DNA from 2 places in the Rhodococcus sp. no. 34 genome. Region 1 is predicted to be linked to the other one. Evidence: riboswitches for the same ligand, from Rfam matches in the RefSeq annotation. Region 1 holds a riboswitch; the other holds the start of a gene.
The links. A riboswitch is a leader RNA that binds a small molecule or an ion and turns the genes downstream of it on or off. The one in region 1 is predicted to bind cobalamin.
Positions count from the first base shown of each region.

Region 2: it holds a riboswitch for cobalamin, as region 1 does, so the genes downstream of both, metE (5-methyltetrahydropteroyltriglutamate--homocysteine S-methyltransferase) here and ACYP01_RS09740 (FecCD family ABC transporter permease) in region 1, are expected to answer to the same signal.

Region 1 covers NZ_BAAILK010000026.1:124,924-140,352, reverse strand. The annotation lists partial or broken gene ACYP01_RS09785 (hypothetical protein) at 1-148, shown strand, start outside; gene ACYP01_RS09780 (DUF6802 family protein) at 283-621, shown strand; gene ACYP01_RS09775 (phosphoenolpyruvate carboxykinase (GTP)) at 899-2,728, shown strand; gene cysK (cysteine synthase A) at 2,910-3,845, shown strand; gene epsC (serine O-acetyltransferase EpsC) at 3,851-4,429, shown strand; gene ACYP01_RS09760 (hypothetical protein) at 4,488-4,790, opposite strand; gene ACYP01_RS09755 (cation diffusion facilitator family transporter) at 4,819-5,766, opposite strand; gene ACYP01_RS09750 (alpha/beta hydrolase) at 5,777-6,715, opposite strand; gene ACYP01_RS09745 (TetR/AcrR family transcriptional regulator) at 6,768-7,376, shown strand; cobalamin riboswitch at 7,393-7,528, shown strand; gene ACYP01_RS09740 (FecCD family ABC transporter permease) at 7,646-8,653, shown strand; gene ACYP01_RS09735 (ABC transporter ATP-binding protein) at 8,650-9,468, shown strand; gene ACYP01_RS09730 (ABC transporter substrate-binding protein) at 9,465-10,526, shown strand; gene ACYP01_RS09725 ((2Fe-2S) ferredoxin domain-containing protein) at 10,523-11,224, shown strand; gene ACYP01_RS09720 (aldehyde dehydrogenase) at 11,557-13,002, opposite strand; gene ACYP01_RS09715 (hypothetical protein) at 13,007-14,176, opposite strand; gene ACYP01_RS09710 (phosphotransferase family protein) at 14,178-15,365, opposite strand.
Region 2 covers NZ_BAAILK010000012.1:319,740-335,168, reverse strand. The annotation lists gene ACYP01_RS02455 (ABC transporter substrate-binding protein) at 1-661, shown strand, start outside; gene metE (5-methyltetrahydropteroyltriglutamate--homocysteine S-methyltransferase) at 720-2,984, opposite strand; cobalamin riboswitch at 3,144-3,368, opposite strand; gene ACYP01_RS02445 (helix-turn-helix domain-containing protein) at 3,450-3,887, opposite strand; gene ACYP01_RS02440 (response regulator transcription factor) at 4,107-4,736, opposite strand; gene ACYP01_RS02435 (sensor histidine kinase) at 4,733-5,857, opposite strand; gene ACYP01_RS02430 (ABC transporter permease) at 5,858-6,652, opposite strand; gene ACYP01_RS02425 (ABC transporter ATP-binding protein) at 6,652-7,608, opposite strand; gene ACYP01_RS02420 (EamA family transporter) at 7,654-8,601, opposite strand; gene ACYP01_RS02415 (CGNR zinc finger domain-containing protein) at 8,670-9,215, shown strand; gene ACYP01_RS02410 (NtaA/DmoA family FMN-dependent monooxygenase) at 9,329-10,627, shown strand; gene ACYP01_RS02405 (proline dehydrogenase family protein) at 10,624-11,589, opposite strand; gene pruA (L-glutamate gamma-semialdehyde dehydrogenase) at 11,589-13,250, opposite strand; gene ACYP01_RS02395 (PucR family transcriptional regulator) at 13,446-15,116, shown strand; gene ACYP01_RS02390 (nuclear transport factor 2 family protein) at 15,113-15,429, shown strand, end outside.

The DNA of each region.
Region 1 (15,429 bases):
GATCATGGCGGAGAGCCGCGAGCAGGTGGCGTCGGCGCAGGCCCGAATCGTGGAGATCGACGGTGAACTTCGTGAGCTCGCCGCGGCCAGATCGGGTCAGCTCGCGTCGTGCGAGCGCGACCTCGCCGTTTTGAACGCCGCCTACTGATCATTTCGCGAGTGCAGAGTTCTCCACAGTGCCGCAATTTCGGCCTCGACTGATCGTCGGGGTCTGGTAATACTGAGCGGACGGTTTCGGTAGGGGTTGCCGAAGCAGTAGGTCACCATCCAGTAGGGGGAGTAATGGACGCATTTCTGATCACGGCCGGACACATCGACGGGCACGAAGCCGAAGCGCTCGATCCTGGGCGTATCGAGCCCGAGGCCTTCGGGCCCGCGTCGGGACCGGTCGATGCCGGCGACCTGAACTTCGACGCCTTCGACTTGGACGGTGACGGAACGGTCGACAGCCGTGTCGTCCACTCCGACGACGCCGTCGTGATCGTGTCCGATTTCGATCGCGACGGTAGCGCCGATCGCCTCACGATGATCGACTCGGACGGCGACTACTCGGCCTGGGAATGCAGTCGAGACGACGAAGGCGCCCTCGTGTGGCAGAAAATCGATGCCGGAGCGCTCTGAAAAGCTTCCGTTTATGTGCTCTGAGCGCCGGGTAGGCACCTGAACACACCAACTGAATCGTTTCTGTGACATTTCTGACCGCACCCGATTACCTGCAGGTGAACAGCCAGCGTTAACCTCAATACATAGGACACCCGGCGTCCGTGAAATCCACGTGAGTGGATGACGCGGCTGGACCCCGTCGAGAGGGGGACACCGGGATCGACTGGTATCGGGGCGCTGCAGTTCGCATCCGGTGTCACGAGAACCCGGTTCCGGCTCACCCCAGGAGAGTTTGATGACCTCAGCGACCATTCCCGGTCTCAATGGAACTGACGGCACGCCCCCCACGCAGCACAAGGAACTGCTTGCATGGGTGCAAGAGGTTGCCGAACTCACCCAGCCTGATCGCGTCGTCTTCGCAGACGGCTCGGACGAAGAATGGGACCGACTGACAACGAAGTTGGTCGAGGCAGGAACCTTCACCCGCCTAAACGACGAGAAGAAGCCGAACTCTTTCCTCGGCAACTCCGATCCGTCCGATGTCGCGCGAGTCGAATCGCGTACGTACATCTGCTCGAAGGAAGAAATCGACGCAGGTCCCACCAACAACTGGATGGACCCGGCGGAGATGCGCACCCTCATGGGTGACCTGTACCGCGGTTGCATGCGTGGACGCACCATGTACGTCGTGCCGTTCTGCATGGGCCCCCTCGACGCCGAGGACCCGAAGCTGGGCGTCGAGCTCACCGATTCCGAGTACGTCGTCGTCTCCATGCGCGTCATGACCCGCATGGGCAGCAAGGTTCTCGACAAGCTCGGCACCGACGGGTTCTTCGTCAAGGCGCTGCACTCGCTGGGCGCTCCGCTGGCCGAAGGCCAGGAAGACGTCGCGTGGCCGTGCAACGACACCAAGTACATCACCCACTTCCCCGAGGATCGTGAGATCTGGAGCTTCGGTTCCGGCTACGGCGGAAACGCTCTCCTGGGCAAGAAGTGCTACTCGCTGCGTATCGCCTCGGCAATGGCGCACGACGAGGGCTGGCTGGCCGAGCACATGCTCATCCTCAAGCTCATCTCGCCCGAGGACAAGGCCTACTACATCGCGGCGGCATTCCCCTCCGCTTGTGGCAAGACCAACCTCGCGATGATCCAGCCGACCATCCCCGGGTGGCGCGCCGAGACCCTCGGTGACGACATCGCCTGGATGCGTTTCGGTGAGGACGGACAGCTGTACGCCGTCAACCCGGAATTCGGTTTCTTCGGCGTGGCTCCCGGCACCAACTGGTCGTCGAACCCCAACGCCATGCGCACCATCGACCAGGGCAACACGGTCTTCACCAACGTCGCTCTGACGGACGACGGTGACGTCTGGTGGGAAGGCCTCGAAGGCGACCCGCAGCACCTGATCGACTGGAAGGGCAACGAGTGGACGCCCGAGTCGGGCACCCATGCGGCTCATCCCAACTCGCGTTACTGCACCCCGATGTCGCAGTGCCCGATCATGGCTCCCGAGTGGGACGACCCGAAGGGCGTGCCGATCTCGGCAATCCTGTTCGGCGGCCGCCGCAAGACGACGGTTCCGCTGGTCACCGAGGCTCGCGACTGGCAGCACGGCGTCTTCATGGGTGCAACGGTCGGCTCCGAGCAGACCGCAGCAGCCGAAGGCCAGGTCGGTACGGTTCGCCGCGATCCGATGGCAATGCTGCCGTTCCTCGGCTACAACGTCGGTGACTACTTCCAGCACTGGATCGACCTCGGCAAGTCCGCGGACGCGTCCAAGCTCCCCAAGGTCTTCTACGTCAACTGGTTCCGCCGCGGCGACGACGGACGCTTCCTGTGGCCAGGCTTCGGCGAGAACTCTCGCGTCCTGAAGTGGATCGTCGAGCGTATCGAGCACAAGGCTGCCGGTATCGACACCCCGATCGGCGTCGTTCCCACCGGATCGGCACTCGACATCGAAGGCCTGGACGTGTCGGACGCCGACATCACCGAGGCTCTCGCGGTCAACATCGACGAGTGGAAGGCCGAGATCCCGCTCATCGAAGAGTGGTTCGACTTCGTCGGCGAGAAGCTGCCGACCGGCATTCGCGACGAGTTCGAAGCTCTGAAGCAGCGGTTGGCCTGATAAACCGCCCCCGTATGTAGTGGCCTGATGCCGCATTGGTTCAATTTGATGAACCGATGCGGCATCGGTCGTCTGTATGCCCTTGCCTGTAGCCGTTAAGCAGTTCAGCCGTTATGCAGTTCAGCCGTAAAGCAGTGATCAGCGAGCGGGTCGACACACTCGATCCTCAGGAGGACCAGATATGAGCGGGATCTACAACAACGTGACCGAATTGGTCGGGCGCACCCCGATCGTGCGGCTCAACCGTCTGACCGAGGGCCTGGACGCACAGGTCGCCGTCAAGCTCGAGTTCTACAACCCGGCCAACAGCGTCAAGGACCGGATCGGCGTGGCGATTATCGACGCCGCCGAGAAGTCCGGTGCACTCAAGCCCGGTGGCACCATCGTCGAGGGAACCAGCGGTAACACGGGTATCGCACTCGCCATGGTCGGTGCTGCTCGCGGCTACAAGGTCATCCTGACCATGCCCGAGACCATGTCCACCGAGCGTCGCGTGATGCTGCGTGCTTACGGCGCCGAGATCGTGCTGACCCCGGGATCCGAGGGCATGGCCGGTGCGGTCGCCAAGGCCAAGGAAATCGTCGAGCAGACCGAGAACGCTGTCTCGGCCAGCCAGTTCGCGAACCCGGCCAACCCGGCCATCCACGAGGCAACGACGGGCGAAGAGGTCTGGGCCGACACCGACGGCGCCGTCGACATCTTCGTGTCCGGCATCGGCACCGGCGGCACTATCACCGGCGTCGGACGCACCCTTCGCAAGTACAAGCCCGAGGTCAAGATCGTGGGCGTCGAGCCCATCGACTCGCCGATCCTCAACGGTGGCCAGCCCGGCCCCCACAAGATCCAGGGAATCGGCGCGAACTTCGTGCCCGACGTCCTCGATCGCGAGATCTACGACGAGATCATCGACGTCTCGTTCCCCGATTCCATCGAGGTCGCTCGCGCACTCGGCACCAAAGAAGGCATCCTGGGCGGCATCTCGTCCGGCGCCATCGTCTGGGCAGCACTCGAGTTGGCGAAGCGTCCGGAAAACGCCGGCAAGCTGATCGTGGCTGTCGTGTGTGACTTCGGCGAGCGTTACATCTCCACCCCGCTGTTCGAACACATCCGGGACTGAGACTTGTGAGTATCCTCGGGACAATTCGCGAGGACCTGCAGGCTGCGCGCGGTCAGGATCCTGCCGCGCGCAGCAATGTGGAGAACGCGCTCGTTTATTCAGGGCTGCATGCTATTTGGGCGCATCGGGTTGCACATCGCATGTGGGCCGTCCCTGCGCTACGCGGCCCGGCGCGAGTGCTCTCGCAGCTGACACGCTTCGTCACCGGCATCGAGATTCATCCCGGTGCCACCATCGGTCGACGGTTCTTCATCGACCACGGCATGGGCGTCGTGATCGGGGAGACGGCCGAGGTCGGTAACGACGTGATGCTCTATCACGGCGTCACTCTCGGTGGTCGCTCGCTCGAACAGGTCAAACGTCACCCGACGCTGGGTGATCGGGTAACCGTCGGCGCTGGTGCCAAGATCCTCGGACCTGTCGTCATCGGTGAAGGTAGCGCTATCGGCGCCAATGCCGTTGTCACCAGAGATGTTCCGGCCGAATCCATCGCGACGGGTATCCCGGCGGTGGCGCGGCCACGGACCACCAAGGAAAAACTGGTGGACCCGAACAGCTACATCGATCCGGCGATGTACATCTGAAGCACTCCTTCTTCGATGGCCACCCTCGTGTAGACGGCGGGTGGCCGTCGGCGTCTGTTCAGGCTCGCGTCAGGTGCCACCCGCGACGTCCCAGTACGACGGCCGTCGCAGCGCCCAATGCTGCTCCGATCAAGGGATAGCAGGCCAGGACGAGCCAGCGCGGTCCGTCTAAGGGTTCGTAGGCGGTGGCTATTGTCGACTCGTAGTCCCGAGCCATCTGCACGTCCCGGAACGGTACGTAGGAACCCTGATAGACGATGGTCTCGTCAGGGCTGGTAATCACGTCGATCAGACTGCCCACCAGGGGAATTCCCCCGACTACAAATCCCAGAACCGCCAGAATCACGATCAGTGTGCGCATCGCCCGAGCCTATCGCCCGGCCGGAAGTTCAGACTGTGATCGACGGTTCTTCGGGGGTCGAGAGGGTCAGGATCGCCCGCACGACACGTGGGCTCTGCTCGAGTGAGCGCTCGAGTTCGCGCAACGTGTGGGCCACACGGGATTCCGCGTAGTCACCGACCAGGTCGACGCTGGCTACCAGGTAGACCTGTCGCGGCCCGAGGTATTCCATACGCAGGAACGTGATTCGGTTGATCTCGGGCAGTTGGGTGAGAGCTTCGACGGCTGCTGCCCGCAGCGTCGGTGAGGCCTCTTCGCCGACCAGGAAGCGGCGGTTCCGATCTATCAGGATGATTGCGATGACCCCGAGGAGAATGCCGACGAAGATGGAGCCGAGGGCGTCGGGGATGGGTGAACCGGTGACCTGGTGCAACAGAACACCGACGAACGCGATGACCAAACCGATAAGTGCCGCAGCATCTTCGGCGAACACGGCCCGAGTCGTCGGGTCGGATGTGTTGAGTGCCTGGGTCATGACGTCGCGGTTCACGGCGGACGCTTCGTTTCGGAGTTGTTTGTACGCCTGCCGGAACGAGATGCCTTCGAGGATGAACGAGACGCCGAGGACGGCGTAGGCGACACCGAAGTCGGACGCCGGTTCGGAATGGAACAGTTCCTGGATGCCATGAGTGATCGAGACACCCGCGCCGAGTGCAAACAGTCCGAGAGCGGCGAACATCGACCAGATGTATGCCTCCCGGCCGTAGCCGAGTGGCTGGTCTCGGTCGGGAACCCTTTTCGAGCGGCGGTTCGCGATCAGCAGCAGCACTTCGTTGCCGGTATCGGCCCAGGAGTGGGTGGCCTCTGCGACCATCGATGCAGATCCGGTGACGATGGCGGCCGCCGTCTTGGCACCGGCGATCAGCGCGTTCGCCGCAAACGCCAGTACGACCGTCGTGGTGCTCTCGTCGGCCGATGCTTCCGTTTCGGTGCTCACGATTCTCAGGCTAGGCGGGTGACGACGGTTTCGTGCGGTGACGCTCGGCGACGGAGTGCAGCAGTGTGGCGACGGCGTCGTGGAACTGCGTCAGGCCCGGCTCTTCGACGGGAAAGTGCCCGCACCCGTCCAGCATCACGAATTCGGTGGGTGCGTTGATGCGGCGGAGGAACTGCAGGCTCAGTTCGGGTGGCGTCCATCGGTCGTCGGCCGGGTGGGTGAGCAGAACGGGCGTCGTCCGAAATGCTTCGGGTGCGGTGTGCTCGAACGAGAAGTAGCTGCTGAGGAATCCGAGTGGCACCCGAACACCGCCACCGCGCGGATCGGTTGCGCACAGCGTTGCGAGCTCCCGATTGCTGCTCATGTTCGCCACGTCGGCGACCCAACGGATGGGCACGCGGATACGGCCCACCAGTCGTTCGGTGCGCCGCATCAGGGGAGCGCCGTAGACACCCATCGGGCCGAACCGCGCCGCGGCAGCTCTGGCCGATGGATCCGAGGGATCGAGCAGGCAGGTAGCGACGACGGCGTCGGCCAGACCGGTCCGCGCGGCTACCTCGTAGGCCAGCAGACCGCCGATGCTGGCTCCCAACAACACCAGCGGCCGATCGTCGGCTGCCTTCTCGGCCCGGACGAGATCGCAGAGGAGATCGACCCACTGCTCGTACCGGACGCCGGCGGGATCGGCTACGACGGTGTCGCCGTACAGCGGAAGATCAGGGAAGAGGACTTCGGCTCCGAGTTTCACGCCGATCCCGGCGAACGGCCACAACGCGCCCGAGTAGCCGCCGGCGCCGTGGATGCCGAGAACACGAACCGGCGCGTCTGGAACCACTGCCCGTGCGACGTGGACGGTGTTGCCGTTCCACTCCCACCACGTCGGGGTCGGCGCCGGCATGTGGTCGGTGTACCGGTCGGGCATAAACTTCGAGTAATCGGCGCTGGTCACCTACACAATTCTCGGTATCGGCGTCGCGGCTGACAACTCGCATCGGAGGACCGTGTCGACTCGGCGGAAAAGGCCCTCCCAGCAGCGCTCGAGGGCTACCTACGACGCGATCCTGGAGGCAGCTACTCGCGTTTTCGCTTCGGAAGCCATGGCAGCGACCACCAACCGGATCGCTGACGAAGCAGGGGTGTCGGTGGGCTCGCTCTACCAATATTTCGGCGACAAGTACGAGATCCTCTCGGAGTTGGCGAACCGTCACGTGAGTGCTGCGCGGGAGAGTTTTGCGCTCTGCCATGCCGACATCGTCGAGCGTGAGCTCACCCCGGACGAGGCCGTCCGGATGTTGGTGGAGTGCGCTGTCGAAGTGAACAGTAAGCCACGAGAGTTCTTTCACCTGCTCTACGATCAGGTTCCGCGTACGCGCGAGCTCATCGAGCAGGTCGAAAAAATGAATCGGCAACTGGTACTGGGTTTTTCGGAGTACTTGCAGAGCCGCGGTTTCAGTGCGGACGATGCGTTGCTGACGTCGCGGCTGACCGTGACTGCCGTGGACAGCCAGGTGCATCGGGTTGTGCTGGAATCGGATTCACCCGAAGAACTTCGAGTGCGAACGGAAGCCGTCGTACGGCACGCGAGATCGATGATCGGGTCGCAATCTTGATCCGGTGTCGAGAATGGTGACCGCGGTCCGTTATGGTTCTGACGTCATCATCGAGGTAATGGGAAGTCGGTGCAATTCCGGCGCGGTCCCGCCACTGTGAGGTCGTCCATGCGTCGACCGTAGCCAGATACCACCCTCGTTGACGTTGTGTCATGCCACGAGGATGGATCGGTCACACCATGAATGCTGTTGGCGGAGCTCTGTCTCCACCTACCCACCTGCCTTCGCCGAAGGCTGGTGCGCCTCGAGGACGGCTCAGTCCGGGTATCGTGCTGCCCGCTCTGCTGGTCGTCGCCGTGCTCTCTGCTGTGTGCGCGTTGGCATTCGGATCCGAGATGCTCCCCGTGTCCACTGTGGTGGACGTGGTGCACTCGCGCTTCGGAGGCCCACCCGTCACGCGTTCCGAACTTGCGATCGTGTGGGGGATCAGAGCACCTCGGGTACTGCTCGGTCTGGCCGTCGGCGCTGGTCTTGCCGTCGCCGGCGCGGTGGTGCAAACCCTCGTCCGTAACGCTCTTGCCGATCCCCACCTGCTGGGAGTGTCGTCCGGCGCGAGTGTCGGTGCCACCGCCGTCATCACCACCGGACTGTTCGCCGGCGCGGGAGTGTGGGCGCTCAGTTTCGGCGCGATGATCGGGGCGTTGGGAGCTGCGATTCTCGTCTTCTCCATCGCGACGCTGCAAGGCGGTATCACTCCACTGCGATTGGTTCTGACCGGCACCGTTACCGCATCCGCCCTGTCGGCGATCGCGAGTTTTCTGGTGCTGCGTACCAATGATTCCCAGGCCGCGCAGTCCGTATTGTTCTGGCTCCTGGGAAGTTTGGCCGGGGCATCCTGGGACAAGTTGTGGGCGCCGGTCATCGTTGTGTTCCTGCTGACGGCAGCGTTGTTCGCGCTGCACGGTTGGCTGGACGCGCTGGCGGCCGGACCGGACGTCGCGGCTTCGCTCGGTATTCCCATCCGAACCCTGCGAAACGTGCTGTTCGGCGTGCTGGCAGCGTTGGTCGGCACGATGGTTGCGGTGTCCGGCGCGATTGCCTTCGTAGGCCTGGTCATACCGCACGTCACACGCATGCTTGTCGGAGCCAGACATCGAGTGGTGTTGCCGGCGGCAGCGCTGATCGGCGCGTCGTTCCTGGTGTGGGTCGACGTCGTGGCGCGGACCTCGTTGCGGCCGACCGAGATCCCGCTGAGCGTGGTGACCGGGGTGATCGGTGCACCGCTGTTTCTCCTGCTTCTCGGCCGTCGGCGCTACCGATTCGGTGGCAGTTCGTGAGCGCCCGAGCCCTGGCGCTGACCGCGTCCGGAGTCGTTGTCCGCATCGACCGTCGAACCATCGTCAAAGGCGTCGACATCGCGGCCGACGCCGGCGCAGTGGTCGGCGTGGTTGGTCCGAACGGCTCGGGCAAGTCGACGTTCTTGCGTGCTCTCGCCGGTCTCGGGCCGATCGCCGGCGGTGACATTCGTGTCGGCGGCGAGTCCGTGCACGCGATGTCCGCGCGGTCGAGGGCCAAAGCCATTTCCTTTGTGGCGCAGGAAGAGCAGAGTCCCGCCGATTTGTTGGTTCACGAGTACGTGAGTCTGGGCCGCACACCACATGCAAAGCCCTGGAGCGTCGGTGGAAAGCACGAGAATGCCGTCGTCGATCGTGCTCTGGGCGAGGTCGGAATGATCGAGCACCGGTTCTCTTCGATGGACACGCTTTCCGGCGGTGAGCGTCGGCGGGTGTTTCTCGCCCGAGGTCTCGCGCAGGACGCCGGTGTGCTCATCCTCGACGAGCCGACCAATCATCTCGACATCCGGCATCAACTCGAACTGCTCGATCTGGTCCGGTCGTTGGACCGGACGGTGATCATGGCACTGCACGACCTCGATTTGGCTGCGGCAGTGTGCGATCGGGTGCTCGTGCTCGCGGATGGAGTGGCCAGGGCGTTCGGACATCCATCCGACGTACTCACCACCTCGGTGGTGGCAACTGTTTTCGGCGTCGAGACTTTCGAACTCGTGAACCCCGCGACAGGCCGTTCACACCTCGTATTCGAATCACGAAATTCTCAACCACAACACACATTTTCGGAGAGTGCACTTTGATACACGTCAAGACCCGCGCGTCGTTCGGTGCGGTTGTAGCCGCGACAGCGTTGTTGGCCGTGTCCGGATGCTCGGCAACCGCGCCCGTCGACGAAGCCGCGGACAAGACTTCGGTCACGCTGGAGAACTGCGGAACGGAAAGCACTTTCCAACTTCCGATCGAAAAGGTTGTTGCCACAAGCAATGCGGCCAATATCGGCACCATTCTCCGAGTCGGCGGTCTGGATCGTCTCGCTGCCGTCGTGTTGAACACGAACAACGACGCGGTCATGGACTCGATGTTCGGCCCTGGAATTGCGGACGTCCCACACCTGGACGGAACGATCACGATGGAGACGATTCTGGGTAAGCAGGCGGACCTGGTGGTCGGCTCCTACAGTGGCTTGTTCAAGGGCGCCTCCGGTGTGACGCCGGAATCGCTGCAGAGCAACAACATCGACTCATATGTGATCTCCGATAGTTGTCGGCAGAGTGCCGCAGCGGATTCCGCGCTCGGCACGATGGGTCCGTGGGATGCCCTTCGTGCGGACGTGACCAATTACGGAAAGCTGTTCGGAACCGAGGACACCGCCGCCGAGGCATTGACCGAATTGGATTCACGTTTGGCACGTCTGGAGTCCGCGCCAGATGCCGCCGACAAGCCGAAGGTTTTGATCTACGACAGCGGTGAAGAAGATCTGTACACCAGCGGAGGCAACGGAGCCCCCAACGGAATCATCGACGTCGCCGGGGGAACCAACGTGTTCGCCGACGTCGACAACACCTGGTTCAAAGCGAGCTGGGAGACCGTCGCGAAGGCAGAACCCGACGTCATCGTGATCATGGACTACAAGAAGAGCGCTGACGAAGTACAGGGCAAGATCGACGCGATCAAGAGCCGAGAAGGCCTGCGTGACCTCGACGCAGTCAAGCAGAACCGTTTCGTCGTACTCCCGCTCGCCATGTTCACCAGTGGGTTCCCCAATATCTACGGCGCGGAACAGTTGCGCGCGAAGATCGAAGAGTTCGGGCTGGCTCCGTCGAGCGGGATCGACTGGACAACCGCGCCGTCGGCATGAGCAACAACCGGTGCTCGCGTCGGGTGATTGTCGTACTGCGGCCGACCGTCAGCGGCCTCGACGAGTCGGCCGCGCGACGGATGTTCGACGCTGTTCAGGCGGGCACCGACGCCGACGTTCGCGTTGCGTACCTCGATGTCGCTTCGCCGAGCCTTCACGAGGAACTCGATCGAGCCCATGTCGATGACGTCGACAAGGTCGTGTTGATTCCAGTTGCGGTGCCGAGGGATCGGTACCTGCTCACGTGGACCAGCAAGGCGGTTGCGAACTGGCGCGAAACCCGGATCGACGCCGAACTGGAAGTGACGCTCCATGAAACGGAAACGCTCGAAGGTGCGGTGGCCGGGCAGGTGATCGACGAACTCGACTCGGCGGGAAAGCCGATCGCCGCGAGTCCGGCGTCGTATCGCAGTCCGGCTTGGTCCGTGATCGAGCAGCACGATAGGCATCTGTTGGTGTGCAAGGGCCCTCGCTGTATGGCGTACGGAGCAGGACCGCTTCACCGGGCGATGAGTGCGGCGGCCAAAGGTACCTCGTCGAAGGTGACCGGAACCGGTTGTCTGAGCCCGTGCAACCTGGGGCCGTTGGTGATCGCGAACCCCGGCGGTACCTGGTTCGGGCACGTGGACGCCGGTGATGCCGAGGCCTTGGTGTCCGGTCACGAGGATCGATTGGTGGATCACGTTCTGGACCGGTAGATACCGGGTCGGTGAAAGCAAAGAACCCGCTGGGCGCGAAGTGCGCTCAGCGGGTTCTGTTGTCCTGTCTCAGGAACCGAAGGGAAGGGTTCCCGGCGGGATCTGGTATCCACTGCTGCCGACGGAGGCGCTGCCCCAGAGTGCGAGGAAAGCGTTGATGGCGTTGGTGAGCATATGAATGTCCTTTGTGAGATGACTGATTCGTTTTCGACGGTACCGGGTGGATCTGTGGATTCGCTGGGAGTTGGCACCCATTTCATGGGGCTGGCACCCGTTCCGGCAGGTCGGAACGGGTGCCAACTGTCAGCAAAGGGTGCCAACTCCCGGGTGGGTCAGCCCACGTAGCCGGGCGGCATGAGTACGGACTTGGTCTCGCAGAAGGCTTCGAGGCCCTCAGGTCCGTTCTCGCGCCCGATACCGGAGTTCTTGTAACCACCGAACGGCGATCCGGGATCGAAGGCGTACCAGTTGATCGCGTAGGTACCCGTGCGGATCTGCGCGGCAACTTCGAGTCCGTGATCGATGTCGGTGGTCCACACCGATCCGGCGAGGCCGTAATCCGAATCGTTGGCGATCTTGATGGCCTCGTCCTCGGAGTCGTACGGGATCACCGAGAGAACGGGTCCGAAGATCTCCTCGCGTGCGATGGTCATCGAGTTGTCCACGTCGGCGAAGATCGTCGGCTCGACATACCAGCCCTTGTCCAGGCCGGCGGGGCGTCCACCACCGAGTACGACGCGCGCGCCTTCTTCCTTACCCTTGGCGATGTAACCCTCGACGCGCTCGCGCTGCTTCTCGGAGATCAGCGGGCCGAGTTGTGCTGCGGGATCGGACGGATCGCCGACGGTCATGAAGCCTGCGGCGGTCTTCATTCCCTCGATGACCTCGTCGTAACGCGAACGGGGAGCGAGGATTCGGGTCTGAGCGACACAGGCCTGACCGGTGTTCATCAGGCCGGACATGACGAGCATCGGCATTCCGGCGGCGATGTCGGCGTCCTCGAGGATGATCGCGGCGGACTTGCCACCCAGTTCGAGGGAGCAGCGTTTGAGGTTCTGTGCGGCGATGGCACCGATCTTGCGGCCGACGGCACTGGATCCGGTGAACGTGATCTTGTCGATGCCCGAGTGAGAGACCAGGTATTCGCCGGTCTCGGCTCCGCCGGGGAGCACGGAGATGACGCCTTCGGGAACGCCTGCCTCGGTGAAGATCTCGGCGATCACGTGGACAGAGAGAGGGGATTCGGGTGCGGGCTTGAGCAGTACGGTGCAGCCGGCGAGCAGCGCGGGGGCCAGCTTGTTGATCGCCAGGAACAGCGGGACGTTCCAGGCCAGCACGGCGGCGACGACGCCGACGGGCTCACGGGTCACCTTGGTCTGCCCGAATGCGCCGGTGCGCTTCTCTTCCCACGCGAACTTGTCGGCCAGCTCGGCGTAGTAGCCCAGCGTCGCCATCGACGGGGTCTGCTGCATCATGCCGACCATGGCGGGCGGCTGGCCCATCTCGTTGGAGATGAGCTGGTTGATCTCCGCGCTGCGCTCTTCGATCAGCTTGGCGGCCTTGGCGAGGATCGCGCCGCGCTCGGCGGGGGTGGTGCGTGACCACGGTCCCTCGAACGCCGCGCGGGCTGCGGACACGGCCGCGTCGATGTCTGCCGGTGCTGCGATGGGACAGCTGCCGACGCGCTCCTCCGTTGCGGGAGAGAACACTTCGAGTACCTGGTCGGTGGCCGGGGCCACCCATGCTCCACCGATGTAGAGCTTGTCGTAGTCAGTCATCAATTCATTCCTCGGTGTTGTCGGTCGCCGCGAGGGCATACGCGTCGTCTGCCTGTGCGGTGTCGGTGAAACTGGTGAATCCGTATTTCTCGTGCGGTCCGATGGCGGCTACCTCGAAAAGACCGGTGCCGGTGTTGGTGTTCGTGCCCTCAGTGAGAGTGAAGGACGCGAGATTGTCGACGGGGGAGAACATGCGTTGGAACGGTTCGATCTCGTGGACCTTGTGGCGCAGTCCCTGTACGACGAGTTCGCCCTGCCACATTCCGTGACGCCAGTCCTGTTCGAGCCCGTAGCCGGTGCCGATTCCGATGTAGTTGGCCAGCAACAGTTCGCAGGTGACGGTCAGGACTTCACCGCCCGGCCGGTGAAAGGTGACTCTCGCCCCGGTGACGTCGCGGGTGTCGGGGCAGAACGTCAGTTCGTGTTCGGGTCGGCCGAGCCATTCGTTGTCCCTGGCTTCGTCCGGCCACACTCGCATGGCTTCTTCGACGATGCGCCTGCCCTGCTCGTCTTCCTGCATGATCACCGAGATCGTGAACTCGTCGAACTGCATGACCGCGTAGATCCAGAAGAAGTTCTGGATTCCGTCGACCGCGCGTCTGCCTTGCGGTTCGGCCTCTCCCACCGGACGCACACCCCACGAGCGGTCGCGGTTCCCTCGCCACGTCTTCGGGTCGATCGCGAGGTCCTCCCCGTTGACGGTGAGCGATCCGGTCCAGGTTCCGGTCTGCAGGAAGCGCGAGGTGTCGAACGTGACTCGTTCGAGTTGACGGCGAAAGTGCTTGGGCTCGAGCGCCGCCGGGATGGTGGCGTCGAAGGTGATGTCGAAGGAGAGATCGTATTCGCTGCCTGGTTCGAGGACGACGCGGAGCTTCTGCAGTCCTTCCAGCACTTCGATGCGCAAAGGTCCGACGGTGGTGTCGGTGCGGTCGGCGCCCAGAGCCTTCGACATACGAGCAACGATGTGGTCGTCACCGCGGCGCAGTACCGCGAAGGCGTCCATGACGCCGAGGTTGGGGTACTGGCCGAGTCCGACGATGAGGAACACGTCGGGGGATTCGGTGGGGTAGCAGTTGAAGTAGTAGCGGTCGTAGAAGTTTCGATCCGAGGTGGCTACGTGACGGATCGGTTCGGCGATCTGGTGAACGGGATAGTCGTCCATCGGTGAGAGCATGTCAGGCCAACCTCTCCCAGTAGGTACCGTCGAGCATCGCGGCGAGCGAAGCGCGGTGCATGATCATGTCGTCGGGGTCTTCGGGTCGCTGTGACTGGCCGAAAGCTATGGCGCGAGCCTGGATTCGCCACATGATGACCGCCTGACGCAGTGCGGCATAGGTAACGTAGAACTCCAGATCGTGTGGGGTGTGGCCGGTGATCTCGGCGTAGGTCTGCGCGAGATCCGGCAGTCGAAGGAAGTCGGGAAGACCGGGTAGGTTCGCCAGTCCGGCGATGTCCTCGAAGAACCTGTGCAGGAATGCCATCCAGCCCAGATCCATCTCCCGCGGGCCGAGAGTTGCCATTTCCCAGTCGAGTACGGCTACCGGCGCGAAGTCCTGGTACATGACGTTACCGATGCGCGAGTCGCCCCAACAGAGCACCGCCGGCGAATCGTCCGCGGGATTGTTCTCCTCGATCCAGTCGAGGGCACGTTCGATGAGTGGTGATCTGATGCCGTCGGAGACCACCCACTCGTAGTACGCGCGCTGCTCGGCGATGTGCGCCGTGAATGCTTCTCGTGCAGTCGTTCCCGAATTCGGGAGTCGGAGGAAGTCGAAACGCTCACCAGGTTTGTCGATGGCATGCAACTGAGCCAGGACGTCGACCGAGCTGCGCTGCAGGGTCTTTCGCTGCTCGGGAGACGCTTCGGTGACCCACGATCCGAAGTTGTACGGCATGACGTCCGGTGGCACGTCGCCGGAGATGCGTTCCATCACGAAGAACGGCGCACCCAACGCGTCCGGGTCGGATTCCGACCAGTACACCGCGGGTACGGGCACTGCCGAGTGCTCGCGCACCTGAGCCATGGTGCGGAACTGGGATTCGAGGTCGTAGGCAGGAAAGACCGGCATGGTCGATTCCGTCGGCGCCACCCGAGCGACCAAGGGATGATGTTCGCCGTCCCAGGTGGCGTCGAAGAGGATGGTTTCGCTGGACATGCCGTTGGCTGCGGGCAAGGTGACGTCGGCGACGGTCACAGTGGAGCCACTCGGCACCTTGCCGGCCATCCACCGTTCCAGGCGCTCACGGAGGTCTTCGGTGTCGCGGAGGGAATCGCTTGGTCGGGCGACCTGGGCGTGATGCTCGGTTTCATCGGTCGAAGAAGCAGTCGAGGCAACGTCAGATGAGGAAGCGTCTGGGCTCACGGTCACCTCCTTCCCGTAGGCGTCACGTGCAATGCCCGTAACGGTGTGAGTCAGAACACTAAAA
Region 2 (15,429 bases), on a different contig from region 1:
TAAGGCGATTGTCGCTGCGGTGGACCCGACTACGTTCAACGAGCGAGTTCAGGGCGGCTTCGGCGAACCCGGCACCGACATGTTCGCGTCGTGGTCGCAGTGGCACGGATCGGTGGCCGGGAACGGCTTCGACCCCGAGGCGGCGAAGAAGTATCTCGCCGAGGCGAAGGCCGACGGTTACGACGGAAAACTGACGTACGTCGGTATGAACGATCCGGCGACGCAGCGCAGCGCACTGACGTTTCAGTCGCTCTTGCAGGCAGTGGGTTTCACGGTCGACATCACCTACGCAACCAGCATCAACGATCTGATTTCCATGCTGTACGCGAAGCATGACTACGACGTGTCCTACTTCGCGTTCAACGTGCTGGAAGAGTCGCCGTTCGTGCGTATGTACGGCAACCTGTTCAGCGAATCGCCGTCGAACATTCTCGGCTACAAGAACGCTCGGATGGACGAGTTGCTCGGCAAGCTGCAAACAGCGTCGGGCGAGGATGAGCGGCGAGCCGTCATCGACGATATTCAGACCGTGGTCAACGAGACGGCGCCGATGGCCGTGGTCAACTCCGGCAAGGTTTTCATCCCGTGGCGCGAGAACGTGCACGGAGTGATGCCGAGTGCGGACGGGATTCTGCTCTTCGGCAACACATGGTTGAGCTGACCCCCGTGCGCCTTTTTGGTAGTGCCCACTACCAAAAAGGCGCACCGGGGCTTTGCCCCTAAAGCTCCGCTCGTACCAACTTCGCGGCTTCGACGAGGTTACGCAGTGACGCCTCGACCTCGACGGAACCGCGGGTCTTCAAACCGCAGTCCGGGTTGACCCACAACCGCTCGACAGGAACAGCTTTGAGTGCCTCACGCAGGGATTCGGCAATCTCGTCGACGCTCGGCACCCGCGGCGAGTGGATGTCGTAGACACCCGGCCCGACGCCGAGGTCGAACCCGACCGAACTGAGATCGTCGAGGACCTCCATGTGTGAGCGCGCCGCCTCGATGGACGTGACGTCCGCGTCGAGGCCGGCGATGGCGCCGATCACCGCTCCGAACTCGGAGTAGCACAGGTGCGTGTGGATCGCGGTGGAATCCGCGACGCCCGAGGTAGCCAACCGGAAGGCGCCGACCGACCAGTCCAGGTAGGCGCGCTGATCCTCGGCACGCAGTGGGAGTAGTTCTCGTAGAGCCGGTTCGTCAACCTGGATGATTCCGATTCCGGCGGCCTGCAGGTCGACGGTCTCGTCTCGAATGGCCAGTGCGACTTGATTTGCCGAGTCGGCGAGGGGTTGGTCGTCGCGGACGAACGACCAGGCCAGAATGGTGACGGGTCCGGTGAGCATGCCCTTGACCGGCTTGTCGGTCAGCGACTGCGCGTACATGATCCAGTCGACGGTCATCTGTTTCGGGCGGGAGACGTCGCCGTACAGAATCGGCGGACGCACGCAGCGGGTGCCGTACGACTGGACCCAACCGTTGGCGGTGGCGAAGAATCCGTCCAACTGCTCCGCGAAGTACTGGACCATGTCGTTGCGTTCCGGCTCACCGTGAACAAGAACGTCCAGGTCCAGCTTTTCCTGGAGCGCAACAACTTCGGCAATTTCGGCGCGCATACGGTTGACGTACTCGGCTTCGTCGATCTCGCCCTTGCGCAGTGCTGCGCGAGCGATGCGGATCTTCGAGGTTTGCGGGTACGAACCGATTGTCGTCGTGGGCAGCGGCGGCAGAGAAAGCAGTTCGTCCTGGGCAGCGCGACGTTCGGCGGCGGGCGCGCGACCGGTCGCCGAGTTCAGCACGGCGGCCAGGCGTCCCCGAACACTCGCATCATTGAGTCTGCGATCGTCCTTGCGGGTCGACGCGGCCGCTCGTGCCAGAGCGAACTCGTCCTCCACCGACTCTCGGCCCTGTGTGAGAGCGGTTGCGAGAGTAACTACTTCCTTGACCTTCTCGGTGCCGAACGCGAGCCACGAGCGCAGGGCCTTGTCGACATCGGCTTCTGCGGCGAGAGTGTACGGAACGTGCAGCAGGGAGCACGATGTGGAGACGGCAAGAGTATCCACGCTGCCCAACAGAGCACCTAACGTGCTCAGTGCCGAATCCAGATCCGACCGCCAGATGTTTCGTCCGTCGACCACACCGGCGACGACCAGTTTGCGGGCGAGTTCGGGGACGGAGCCGATCGAATCCTGACCGGCCACCAGGTCGACGGCAAATCCTTCGACGCCGGTGGACGCAAGCGCGGGCAGCGCCTCACGCAGCGAACCGAAGTACGACGCCAACAGGATCGACGGCCGCTCGGACAGCGCTGAAAGCTGTTCGTACGCAGCGCGTGCCGCTTCGATTTCCTCGTCGGTGCGATCGCCCACGAGGGCCGGTTCGTCGAGCTGAACCCAGCTCGCACCGGCCTTCGCGAGCCGACCGAGTAGATCCGCGTAGAGGGGGAGTAGTTCGTCGAGTCGCGAGAGCAGCGGCTCGTCAGTGCCGACAGCCTTCGAGAGCAGCAGGAAGGTGACCGGTCCGATGACGACCGGGCGGGCTGCAATGCCGTCGGAAAGTGCTTCTGCCAGTTCGGACAAGACCTTGGACGGGTCGAGTGCGAACGTGGTGGACGGCGAGATCTCCGGCACCAGGTAGTGGTAGTTGGTGTCGAACCACTTCGTCATTTCGAGCGGCGCGATGGTGTCCGTCCCACGGGCAGCGGCAAAGTAGCGGTCCAACGGATCGGCGACCGACGCGACGCGGTCGGGCAGCGCGCCGAGAAGAACTGCGGTGTCGAGCATCTGGTCGTAGAAGGAGAAGGTATTGACCGGGACGGAGTCGAGGCCCAGGTCACGGAGGTCGGCCAAGCCCTGCCGACGGAGGTCACGGGCGACAGCCTGCAGGGCGTCGGCGTCGATGCGCCCTGCCCAGTAGCTTTCGGTTGCCCGCTTGAGTTCTCGATGAGGACCGATGCGCGGTGAGCCCAGCACGGTCGAAGTGAATGTTGTTGTCACGGAGTTTCTCCAGATTGCCAATGCATTGATGGCCACTGCCGGCAGACGGGTATACCTCACGAGACCCCGAGTTTCAGCGGGCAGCACTGCCCGCACCGCACACGAGGTCCGATGGAGATCTACACGCCCATTCCACGAGGCGGTGGACCGTCGGGCACGGCGTGCCCGACACAGTCGGCAGGTCTTCGGACTCGCGGGCACTCGATCGAGTTGGATCGAACCTACTGGCCGTCGCTTCCCAGGCGGATGCCCAGTGCACATGAACGGCGGTCGTTCCTGCTTACCGCTGCGGGACAGTCCCGGATTTTCACCGGGTTCCCTCTCACCCCGACAGCTTGCGCTGACGGAGCTTCGACGCCGGGACCGGTCTTCGGGGCTCCTCATGACCGTGCCGGGCGAACCAGCTGCATCGACCAGCATAAGGCCAACCCTCCCTGAGCAGTCAAGGAGAGTCGGCGAAGGGCGCTATGCGCGTGACATGTAGGAATTCGAGTCCGGTGGTACGCGCGGAAGATTTTCGGAGGAACGTAGATTCTCCGCCATTTCGACAAGCAGATCCTGTGAAGACGGTGAGAGGTCGACGACACGGGAGGTGAGGTTCCGCAGGCGCACGTTGTGCAGCTGTTCGAGGAGGGAGAGGTCTGCCTCGCCACCTGAGATCGCGGGCGGAGTGTGATCGGACGGGGCGTAGAAGTAGTCCGGATGGACGTTGAAGAAGTGGGCGAGGGCGGCAACCACTTCGGGTGACGGATTGGTTCGGACGCCGGTGCGCAGTTGCGACAGGTACGGCGTGGAGATACGGCAGCCGAACTCGGTCATGCCGCGAACGACCATCGCGTTGGTGACGTGAAAGTCGGCAGTCTCGAACAGCGAGTTCAAGCGTTCGTTGAACTGGTTCGACATGAGACGTCCCTTCCCCCGCTACGCACAGGCTCCGTCGATTCAATTAACTGCATCATAGCCAGGTATCGAACGATTAGCTGTTTCGGATTCTCGCGAAGCAGTCGTTTGCAGGGAAAATCCCTAGGGTAGAAGGTCCCTACTTTGAGTGATCTGGACAAATTGCCATCACGAATCGAACGGCGAACTATTTGCCGGGGAAGGCGATTCCAGACGCGCGGATCAGAGCCAGCCGTTCGACTCGGCGATTCTGACGGCTTCCGCGCGCGTCGACGCACCCGTCTTACCCATCGCGGATGACAGATGATTTCGAACCGTCCCTGCGGACAAAAAGAGCGCCCCTGCGATGGCTGCCACGGGTGCGCCGTCGTGAGCGGCGCGCAGTACTTGGGTCTCACGCTCCGTCAGAGGCGACTCGCCGCTGACGAGGCTGTCGGCCGCAAGGGTGGGATCGACGACGCGCAGTCCGGCGTGGACACGCCTGACTGCGTCGGCCAGCTGCCTGGCGGGGGTGTCCTTGACGACGAACCCGCCGGCCCCGGCGTGCAGGGCTTTGCGAAGAAATCCGGGACGTCCGAACGTGGTGACGATCAGGACTCGGGTGTCGGGTGCTGCCTCGCGAAGGGCCGCCGTCGCGGCGATTCCGTCCATGCCGGGCATCTCGACGTCCAGAAGCGCGACGTCCGGGCGGTGTTCGAGAACGGCGGACACCACCTCGTCGCCGCGACCGACCTCGGCCACCACGGACAGGTCGGATTCCAGATCGAGCAGCGCGGCCAAAGCTCCTCGCACGAGCGCCTGATCGTCCGCCAAGAGCAGCCGTATGGTTGCTCGATCGCCCTGGCTGTTCACTCTGTCTCCTGTTCGACTACCTGAAGTGCAAACCCCTGCGGCTGGGGATGAGTGATGATCACTCGTGCGCCCGACGCTCCGGCGCGCTCGCGCAATCCGATCAGACCGTTTCCGGAAGACGTCGACTCGGCCCCTCGTCCGTCGTCGACGACCGACGCACTATTTTCGTCGACCGTGATCCGGCAGTGGGTCGCACCGCTGTGTCGAACGACGTTGGTGACGCCCTCACGGATCGTCCATGCAAAGAGTTCCCGAAGACGCGTGGGAACCATGTCGGTACTGCTCGGCACCTCGTCCTCGATACCAGCCGCACGCAATGCCTCTCGCGCTCGGGCTATCTCGACGGGAAGAGAAATCCCACGAAATCCTTCGACGGCCGAGCGCACGTCTGCCAACGCGTCACGCGAAAGTCTTTCGAGGTCGTCGAGTTCGTTGCGCGCACGTTCGATATCGACATCGAGTAGGCGATTGGCCAGTTCGGCTTTGATCGTGATGACGGTCAGCGAGTGCCCGAGGATGTCGTGCAGATCGCGCGCCATCCTCGTTCGCTCCTCCATGATTGCCCGCTGCTCCTGCTCTTCGCGTTCATGGAGTATGGCGAAGTTGCGGCTGATCAGGGACATGATTCCCCAGGTCGCGAACGCGGCCGCGCAGACTCCGAGTGAGAGTCCGGAGTAGTTTCCCCATCCGGACGAGAGGCTGACTATCTCCACGGAGGCCGCGAACACCAAGGCGAGAATGCCGCCGGCGACGGTCGGCAACAGCGTCACCGCTGTCACCGCGAGGTACGGTGCTGCTGCCAAACCTGTCGGCCCGACGCTCACGATCATCACAGCGGCCAACGCGGTCAAGGCGGACAGAGCCAGTGCAGCTTCGCGAATCGTCGGCCGAGTCATCGTCATTCGACGCCGCTGCTGCGTTGTGGCGAAGGTGTAGAGGTAGAGGGCACTGAAGGCGATCGTCGCGAGAATCCCTGTCCAGCCGCGCAGTTCGTCGCGCAGATTCCATCCCTCGATCAGCGGCCCGCCGAGAAATACCATCCAGACCGCCGCGAAGAGAACGCCGAAACGATTCCGCCGCGGGAGCGCGACGGAATCTTCTCGGTCAGTCGTTTGCGACAACTACACACGCTCCGTATCTCGTTGGAACCGCCAGATCGCTCCGCCGGCGAAGATGGCGAACCACACCAGGATATTGACGATCCAGGTCCAGTGAATGCTATTGCCCGTCAACGGTGCGTGGGCGAGGGCGTTGATGCCGAACATCGGGGTGAACTGTGCGATGGTCGCCCATACGGAACCGTCGGTGAGTGGTACGAAGAGTCCGCCGCCGAATGCGAGCAGAGCCAGTCCCGGTCCGAGCAACTGCATGACGTTCTCACTGGGGAGTAGGTACCCCATGAACAGGCCGAAGGCCGCGAAGATCGACGATCCCAGCCAGGCGATCAATGCCGTTGTGAACCAGAGTGATCCGTCCATCTGCGCCGAGGTGAACGCGCCGACGACGTAGACCACGAGAATCGAGACGAGACCGAGCAGCATCGCCATGATCAGTTTGACGGCGATGTAGGCGACCGGGGTCAGGGGAGTCAGCCGAAGTTGTCGGCTCCACCCGGACGCTCGTTCGATCGAGACCATCGCGCCGCCGCTGGTGGTGGCCAGCATCGCGCCGTAGAGAGCCATGCTGATCATGATGTACGCGGCGACATTGCCGTGCCCGATCCCGTGGTCGTCGTCGCCTTGACCGAGACCGAAGACGAGGAAGAAGACAACCGGCATGACGAGCGTGAAGATCATCGTGCGCCGGTTGCGAGTCAGGCGACGAAATTCCAGTCGCAGTAGCGTCGTGTTGAATCCGCCGAGAGGTACGACGGTTCGCTCGGCTCCGTAAGTGTTCGCATCGGTTGCAGTGGTCATCACTTCTGTCCTTCGGAGTTGTTCGACGTGAGTGCGATGAATGCGTCTTCGAGGCCACGCGAGACGATTTCGAGATCGCGAGCCTGCGTATTGGTCAACAGGAACCGTGCAACGGCATCGGTGTCGCCCGAGTGCACGAGCAGCGACTCACCGCGCACCTCGACGGCGTCGGAGTTCGGTATGGCTCGCAGGAGTTCGTCGGTGATGCCTGGAACAGTCGCGCGCAGGGTGCGCCCGGACGCCATCGCCTTGACCTCGGCGGTGGTCCCGTCTGCGACCACGGTGCCTTGCCTGACCAGGATGATGCGGTCGGCGTAGACATCGGCCTCTTCGAGGTAGTGCGTCGCAAAAAGCACAGTGCGACCGTGATCTGCGTCGGCGCGGATGGCGGACCAAAAGTCCCGACGCCCTTCGACGTCCATGCCGGTGGTGGGCTCGTCGAGAATGAGCAATTGCGGGTTCGACAGCAACGCCATCGCAAATCGCAATCGCTGTTGTTGTCCGCCTGAGCATTTGCTGACCAGGCGATCGGAGATGTCGAGGATTCCGGCTCTCCCCAGCACTTCGTCGACCGGACGGGATTGGGAGTACAGGCTGGCGGTCAGCTGCACAGTCTCGGCAACCGTCAGCTCTTTCAGTAGTCCGCCGGTCTGCATGACTGCCGAGACGAGTCCGCGGGCAATCGCCGATCGAGGTGACATTCCGAAGACGCTCACCTCGCCTGACGTCGGCCGGGACAGGCCGAGGATCATGTCGATGGTTGTCGTCTTGCCTGCGCCGTTCGGGCCGAGGAACGCGACGATCTCGCCGGGGCGGATGCTCAGGTCGATACCTTTGACGGCGTCGACGGTTCCGAAACTCTTGCGAAGTCCGGTCAACCGGACGGCGTCGTGTGCCGATCCTTCAGTGAGTGTATGCAGTGCCTGTGGTGAATGCCGTGCCTGTGTTGAGGTCATACATAGAATCTGCTCGCTTCGAGGTCGTGATCCCTCGTCCGTCCGTCATTCTTCTGCCATGACATTTGTCATCGGGTCGGCCGGTATCTGTTTCGGTGCAACCTGACCGAGGCGCGCGAGGACCAACCCCGCGATGATTGCTGCGCCACCTACAGCTTGGAGTGCGGTGACGGATTCCCCGACCAGGATCCACGCGGCGACGACCGCGCACAGCACTTCGGTCAGCGCTACCAGAGACCCGATTGTCGGCCCCAGCAGTGTGATCGCGGCGATGCCGGTGAGATAGGCAATGACAGTGCTGACCAGGACCAGGACCACCACCGGCAGCCACACGTTCACCGAATGGTCTGCCACGACGGCGTTCGAGGCCGAGAAATGGAGGGGGAGGACGCCTACGAGTCCGAGCGCGCCGATGACCACTGCACTGACCGTGAGCCCCGATGCCGCGAGCACAACAGGATGGAGATCACCGTCCGCACGTTCGGAAATGACGAAATAGACTGCAAGGCATGCCGCGGCGGCCAGTCCCCAGGCGACTCCGACGGCACTGATCTCTGCCGATCCGAAGACGTCGATCACCACGGCGGCGCCGATCAAGGCCACCGCCGCACCGAGAAGCGTCTGCACGCTCGGACGCGCGCCCTTGGTTATCCACACCCACCCGATGACGATGATCGGTGCAAGGTACTCGAGAAGCAATGCGACGCCGACCGAAAGATGTTGCACGGCATTGAAGAAGCACAGTTGAACGCCCGAGATCGCGAACACCCCGTACAGCAGTACCGTTCGCGTGTGGGTGCTCACCTGTCGTAGGCGAGGCCATTGGGTGGCTACGGCGATCACCATCATCACCAGTGCGCCGCCGGCAACGCGCGCGAACACTGCGCCGCCGGGGGACCACCCTGATTCGATGAGAGATTTCGCGAACGGGCCCGATACGCCGAACGTTGCCGCGGACAGCAGAGCGAAGATCAAGCCGTTGCGAGAGTTCACGTCGTCACCCGTCAGGAGTAAAAGCGATTACGATGCTGACATTAGGTTGATACGGCTCAGGAGTCAAAGTGCATTTTGCTGGTGACACGGAATCGGCGCTCGTCTTCGCCGCGTCGTTGGTCAACACGGCCCGCGGCGGGGCCGAACTGCTTCCGGATCAAGAGGAGCTGACACGGTTTCTCGACGCGGATCGCTGGACCGGCAGGCGGGACGGCACACCGGAGGAATTGACGGCGGTTCGTGCGCTGCGTCCACGACTGCGAAAGTTCTGGGAAGCCGCGGGAGTGGACGACGCCGTCGAGGTGGTGAACACACTGCTACTCGAATCGGGCGCGAGGCCGCGGCTCACCAGGCACGACGACCTCGGCTGGCACCTGCACGTCACCGCTGACGATTCGCCTCTGGTGGACTGGATGGCCGCAGAAGCGGCGATGGGTGTGCTCGATCTGATCCGAACCGACGAATTCTCGAGGTTGCGATGGTGCGAGGCCCCGGACTGCGAAGCGGTCTTCGTGGATTTGTCGCGCAATCGGTCGAAGCGATACTGCGACACCGGGAACTGTGGGAACAGGGCGCACGTCGCCGCCTATCGTGCCCGTAAATCCGGGGCGTGACCAAGCGGCGTTCGGAGGGATAGAACCAGGCTGAGTGAATACCTTGTCGGGAGCCAGGATCGGTCTAGCGTTGTGAATTCGGAACAGATTTCGCGAAGCCAGGAGGATGGTCGGTGGCCGATCGTAGGCGTCCACTCAAGACGGTGACCGGTGTCAGCGGGGCGGTGAGTATCTACGACGCCGCGATCGATCCGACGACTTCGACGGTCGCGTCCGCGATCGACGTCGCAAAGACGGCCGAGGCGAACAAGATCGACGGACTGTTTGCCGCCGACCTGCTGAGTTTCGGTGCGCAGGGCGCGATCGGTGCGCAGGAGCCGTTGATCTTCCTTGCCGCGCTGAGTGCGGTCACCACCCATGTGGGGCTCATCGCCACCGTCACGACGACGTTTCATCACCCATTCAACCTGGCACGGTTGTTCGGCACCCTGGACCACGTCAGCAATGGTCGAGCCGCATGGAATGCCGTCACTTCCTCACTCGGAGAAGAGAACTACAGCGACCTGGACCTACCGAGTCCGGAGGAGCGGTACGCCCGAGCGGCCGAATCGCTCGAGGTGGTCAACGCGCTCTTCGACAGCTGGAAGCCCGGCGCCTTGATCCGGGGAGAGGGCTCTGCGGTGCTAGATCCGTCGAGGGTGGTCCCCATCGAGCACCGAGGCAAGTACTTCACCGTGCAGGGGCCGTTGAACATTCCATCCCTGCCGCAGCGTCGTCCGGTCCAATTCCAGGCAGGCCAATCTGCCGGAGGTATCGAACTGGGTGCTCGCTTCGCGGAGGTCGTATTCACTTCTCTCGCAACCTTCGAGGACGCGGTCACCTACACGAAGACGATCCGCGCCAGGGCGGCAGAGTTGGGGCGTGGGGACGAACTGCCACTGATTTTCAGCTCGTTCCACGCAACGTACGGCGCTACCGAAGCCGAAGTCGAACGATTGGTCAGAGAAGCCGAGGAATCGACGGACTTCGACGCCGGACGCACCAGGCTTGCCGACATGTTCGGCGGCGGCGTGGATTTCTCGGAATTGCCGCTGGATCGGCCGATCCCGGAGTCGTTGTTGCCGGACCCGTCGTCGGTGAATCGACGACGGGGCCGGGTCGAGATCTTCGGCAAGCTCGCATCACAAGGAAAGACTCTGCGTGAGTTGATCATCGCGTCCAAGGACACCGGCCACTGGGCAGCGGCGGGCACCCCGGAACAGCTCGCGGACGCGATCGAGGAACGATACGACGCGGGCGTACTCGACGTCATCACGCTCGGTGACCTTGCCGATCCGCGTACACGCGATTTCGTCACGAACGGGCTGCTGCCGGAGCTGCGCAAGCGCGGAATCGTGGGATCCGACTACGTCGGCGGTACCTTTCGCGAAAACCTCGAGTTGCCACCGCTGCCAACGGTTTCCGGTGTCTAGTTGTTGGAAGCGAGTGAGCGCATGAAGAACATGAGGTTGGCCGGTCTTTCCGCGAGGCGACGCATGAAGTAGCCGTACCACTGGCTGCCGTAGGGAACGTAGACCCGCAGGTGATTGCCTTCGGCTACCAATCTGCGTTGTTCGCCGTCGCGGATGCCGAAGAGCATCTGGAACTCGAAATCCGCGGCTGTCCGCTCGGTCAGTGTGGCGAGTCCGAGGGCGGCGTCGATCATGGTGGGATCGTGGGAGGCCACCATCGGGTATCCGTCACCTTCCATCAAGACCTTCAGGCAACGCACGTACGACGCGTCGACTTCGGCGGCCTTTTGGAACGCGACGCCGGCCGGTTCCTTGTATGCACCCTTGCACAGCCGAATTCGTGAACCTGATCCGGAGAAGTGCCGGCAGTCGGCCTCGGTGCGGTGTAGATACGCCTGCAGGACCGTACCGAGCGTCGGGAAGTCGCGGCGCAACTCTTCGACGATGGACAGTGTCGAGTCGGTGGTGGTGTGATCCTCCGCGTCGACGGTGACCCACGCGCCCACTTCGTCTGCCGCTGTGACGATTCGGTGAGCGTTCGCCAGGGCGATCTTCTCGCCGTCACCGGGAAGTGACTGCCCCAACGCGGAGAGCTTGAGCGAAACCTCCAGGGAGTGTTGCGTCCCGGCAATCTCGGAAAGCGTTGCGTACGAGCGGAGAAGGGAGAGATAGGCGTCGACGGTAGCTGTTGCCTGAGCCGGATCGGTAGTGTCCTCGCCGAGGTAGTCGACCGTCACGAACCGGCCACTGGTGAGGATGTCGCGCACCGCTGACATCGCTGCGGGTTCCGCGTCCCCGGCGACGAACCTGTCTACAAGCTTGCGGGTCAAGGTCATCCCGGAGACTGTCTTCTCCAGTCGCGACGAGCGTGCCGCCGCGAGGAGCACCGGGCGCAGTGGGTTGCTCAGCGAGACGGCACTCATCAACGGTTCTCGCTCTCGGCTGGATCGACGTCCTGGTGGGGGTAACGATGATCGGTGGGAGGAACGAAGGTTTCCTTGACGGTGCGTGTCGACGCCCAACGGAGCAGATTCTGCGGCGAACCGGCCTTGTCGTTGGTACCGGAAGCCCGCGCACCTCCGAAGGGTTGTTGTCCGACAACCGCTCCCGTCGGCTTGTCGTTGACGTAGAAGTTTCCGGCGGCGAACCGCAGACCATGATGAGCTTGATCGACGGCCGCACGGTCGGTGGCGATCACGGCGCCGGTCAGGGCGTAAGCGGATCCGCTGTCGACGCGCGCGAGGATGTCGGCGTAGGCATTCGGTGCGGCGTCGTCGTAGACGTGAAGCGAAAGGATGGGACCGAAGTACTCGGTGCTGAAGGCTTCGTCGCTCGGGTCGTCACCGAGTAGGACCGTCGGTGAGATGAAGAATCCTTCACGGTCGTCGTAGTCGCCGCCTGCTGCGATGGTGAGGCTGCTGGTCGACTTGGCGCGGACGATCGCGGCGGCGTTTCGGTCGAACGAACGTTGGTCGATGACGGCGCCGCCGAAGTTCGTCAGGTCGGTGACGTCTCCGTACTTCAGCGACGACACAGTGTCGATGAACGTGTCGCCCATCTTGGCCCACACCGACTTCGGGATGAACGCCCGTGATGCGGCCGAACATTTCTGGCCCTGGTAGTCGAAGGCCCCGCGAATCAATGCCGTCGTGAGTACGTCCGGGTCAGCGGAACTGTGTGCGAGTACAAAATCCTTGCCGCCGGTTTCGCCGACGAGACGCGGATACGTCCGGTAGTTCGAGATGTTGGCTCCGACCTCACGCCACAAACGCTGGAACGTTGCGGTGGATCCGGTGAAGTGGATACCCGCCAGTCGGGGGTCGGCAAGCGCGACCTCGGACACCAAGGGGCCGTCGCCGAGAACAAGATTGATCACCCCGGGCGGGAGACCGGCAGCTTCGAGTAGTTGCATCGTCAGGTACGCCGCGACGGCCTGCGTGGGTGACGGCTTCCAGATCACGGTGTTGCCCATCAGGGCCGGTGCTGTGGGGAGATTTCCGGCGATGGCGGTGAAATTGAAGGGAGTGATCGCGTAGACGAAACCTTCGAGTGGACGATATTCGACGCGATTCCACACTCCCGGAGCGGAAACGGGTTGGTCGGCGAGTATCTGACGTGCGAACGCGACGTTGAAACGCCAGAAGTCGATCAGTTCGCAGGGCGCGTCGATCTCGGCCTGGTATGCGGTCTTCGACTGGCCGAGCATTGTTGCGGCGGCGATGGTTTCGCGCCACGGGCCGGAAAGTAGATCGGCGGCGCGGAGGAAGACCGCAGCGCGGTCGTCGAACGAGAGGTCGCGCCAGGCCGGGGCGGCGAGTGTAGCGGCGTCGATGGCATCACGAACATCCGAGTGCGTTGCGCCCGCAAACGATCCGATGACCGAGCTGTGACGGTGTGGTTGAACTACGTTCTGTCGCTTACCTTCCGCAGTTCGGTGGATGCCGCCGATGACCTGCCTGATGTCGGTCGGCGATTCGGCCAGTTCGGTCAGTTTCGTACGGAGGCGCGATCGTTCCGGGCTTCCCGGCGCGTAATTGTTCACCGGTTCGTTGGCTGGGTGGGGGACATTGGTAACGGCGTCCATGACGATCCTTCGGCAGACTCAGGAGTGGGCAGTTGTCGTGTCGTGAACCAGTCAAGTCGAAAGACGTCGGCGAGTAATCCGCTGAGCGGCCAAACATCGGTGTCCGTGTTTGTCCGATCGGCTGAACCGTTTTCGCAGGAAAATGCACTATTCTCGAAGTTGAGGCGTTGCGACGGTCCGGAGAGTGGGTGGTACGTGTCTATCCGTGGGGTCAGGCTCGACGCGGTCCTTCGGGCGCTGGGCGGAGCTTTTGTCGAGCTCGTCCTCGCGCCGTCAGGTGATGACGCCTTCGTCGACTCCGTGGTGTTCGCAGAGGTCGGGGACCTCACGCGGCCCAGAACCGCGGCCGTCGAATCCTCTGAGGTCTGGCTCGCTGTCGGTATCGGCGCAGCCGAATTGGCGGCCTGGCTGAACCGCCTCGATCAGAAGGGATCAGCGCCTCGGGCCGTCATGTCGAAGGAGGCCTCGGACACGTCGGTGCGTGCGGCGGCACAGCGCGCCGGAATCGCCTTGATAGCGGTCCATCCGGATGCTCGTTGGGATCGATTGTTCACGACCATCCGGGGCGTGCTCGATCATTCGGTGTCCCGACAGGATTCGGACGACATCGTATTCGGTAGTGACACAGACTTGTTCGAGCTGGCGCAGAACGTCGCCGCAATCACGCGGGGGATGGTCAGCATCGAGGACGAGCATTCCCACGTCTTGGCCTATTCGGCATCGGGAGATGCTGCGGACGAGCTACGTCGGCAATCAATCCTCGGCCGCGAAGGACCTCGCGAATACCTCAGAAAGCTACAGGAGTGGGGCGTCTTCGAGAGCCTGCGGCGAAGCGACGACGTAGTGGAGGTGCCCGCTCACGAAGACCTTGCGATCAGGCGACGGTTGGTGGTTCCGATTCGGAGAATATCCGACAATGTCAAGGGGGAGAGCGGTTTCAGCTCTGATCTTCTCGGCACGATCTGGGTGCAGGAAGGCCCGGTTCCCATTGCCGGCGATGCCGACAGCGTGCTCCGCGGTGCCGCGGCCGTTGCTGCTCGGCTGATTTCGCGCATCCGAGACGCGCCGAGTAACGAGGCGATACAGATTCAGCGGTTGCTCGGGGTTCGCGGCGGCGGTGTCGACGTTCCTTCGCTCGCGGCCTCGTTGACCATCCCGATGTCCGGACCGGCGATGGTGGTCGGAGTGGCGAGTATCGGAAACGGTGGGCTGCCGTCTTCGGGCGAACTCGTGTCGTCTTTGCGACTGCACGCCAGCGCCTTTCAGCGTGAATCGCTGGTGAGTGCCGTCGGCACCCGGATCTATGTGCTGTTTCCGCGAACCCAATCCGTGAAATCCACAGTCTCGTGGACCCGCGAAGTTGTCGCGCGTTTGGACAAGGTGTCGCCTTCGGGGCTACGGGCCGCGGTCTCGTCGCCGGTTTCGACGCTTGCGGAGGTGGCCCAGGCTCGGGCCGAAGTGGATCGGGTCTTGGACGGAACGTCGGGGGATGTTCGTGTGACCACCCTCGCGGACTCGCGCACACCGGTGCTGCTGGGCGAAATCATGGACACCATTGCGGCCGACGAGCAACTGCACGATCCGAGAGTCGACGCCCTGGACGTCTACGACAGACGCAACGGGTCGAACATGCGCGAAAGCATCTCCGTTTATCTCGCACATTCGGGCGATGTCCGACGTGCATCCGAGCAGCTTCGGATTCACCCGAACACCCTCAGGTATCGGATCAAGAGGGTCGAGGAGATCACGGATACCGACCTCTCCGAGCCGTCGGCCAGGCTGTTGATGGAGATTCAGTTGGCGGCGTCTGCTCGGGCAGTGAGTTCGCCGAACCTGTCGGACCCCAGCAGTACTCTTCGCGAATGATCGACTCAGCGAAGGTGCCAGGCGCAGCGCGCGCGTATTTCGACGGCGGCGACGTCCGCGGCGTTTTCACCGAAGACGCAGTGGTTCGTGACGACGGCCGGACGTATGTCGGGATCGAAGAAATCGTGGCGTGGAAGTCCGCCGTGTCGACGGCGTTCACCTTCACCCAGAAGATCGAGTCGGTCAACACCCCAGGCTCGGCCGTTGTCGTGTCGGTGAAGGTCGAGGGTGATTTTCCCGGAAGCCCCGTCCAGTTACATCACCATTTCACTCTCGACGGTGATCGGATTTCCGCTCTCACGGTGTGCCCCTG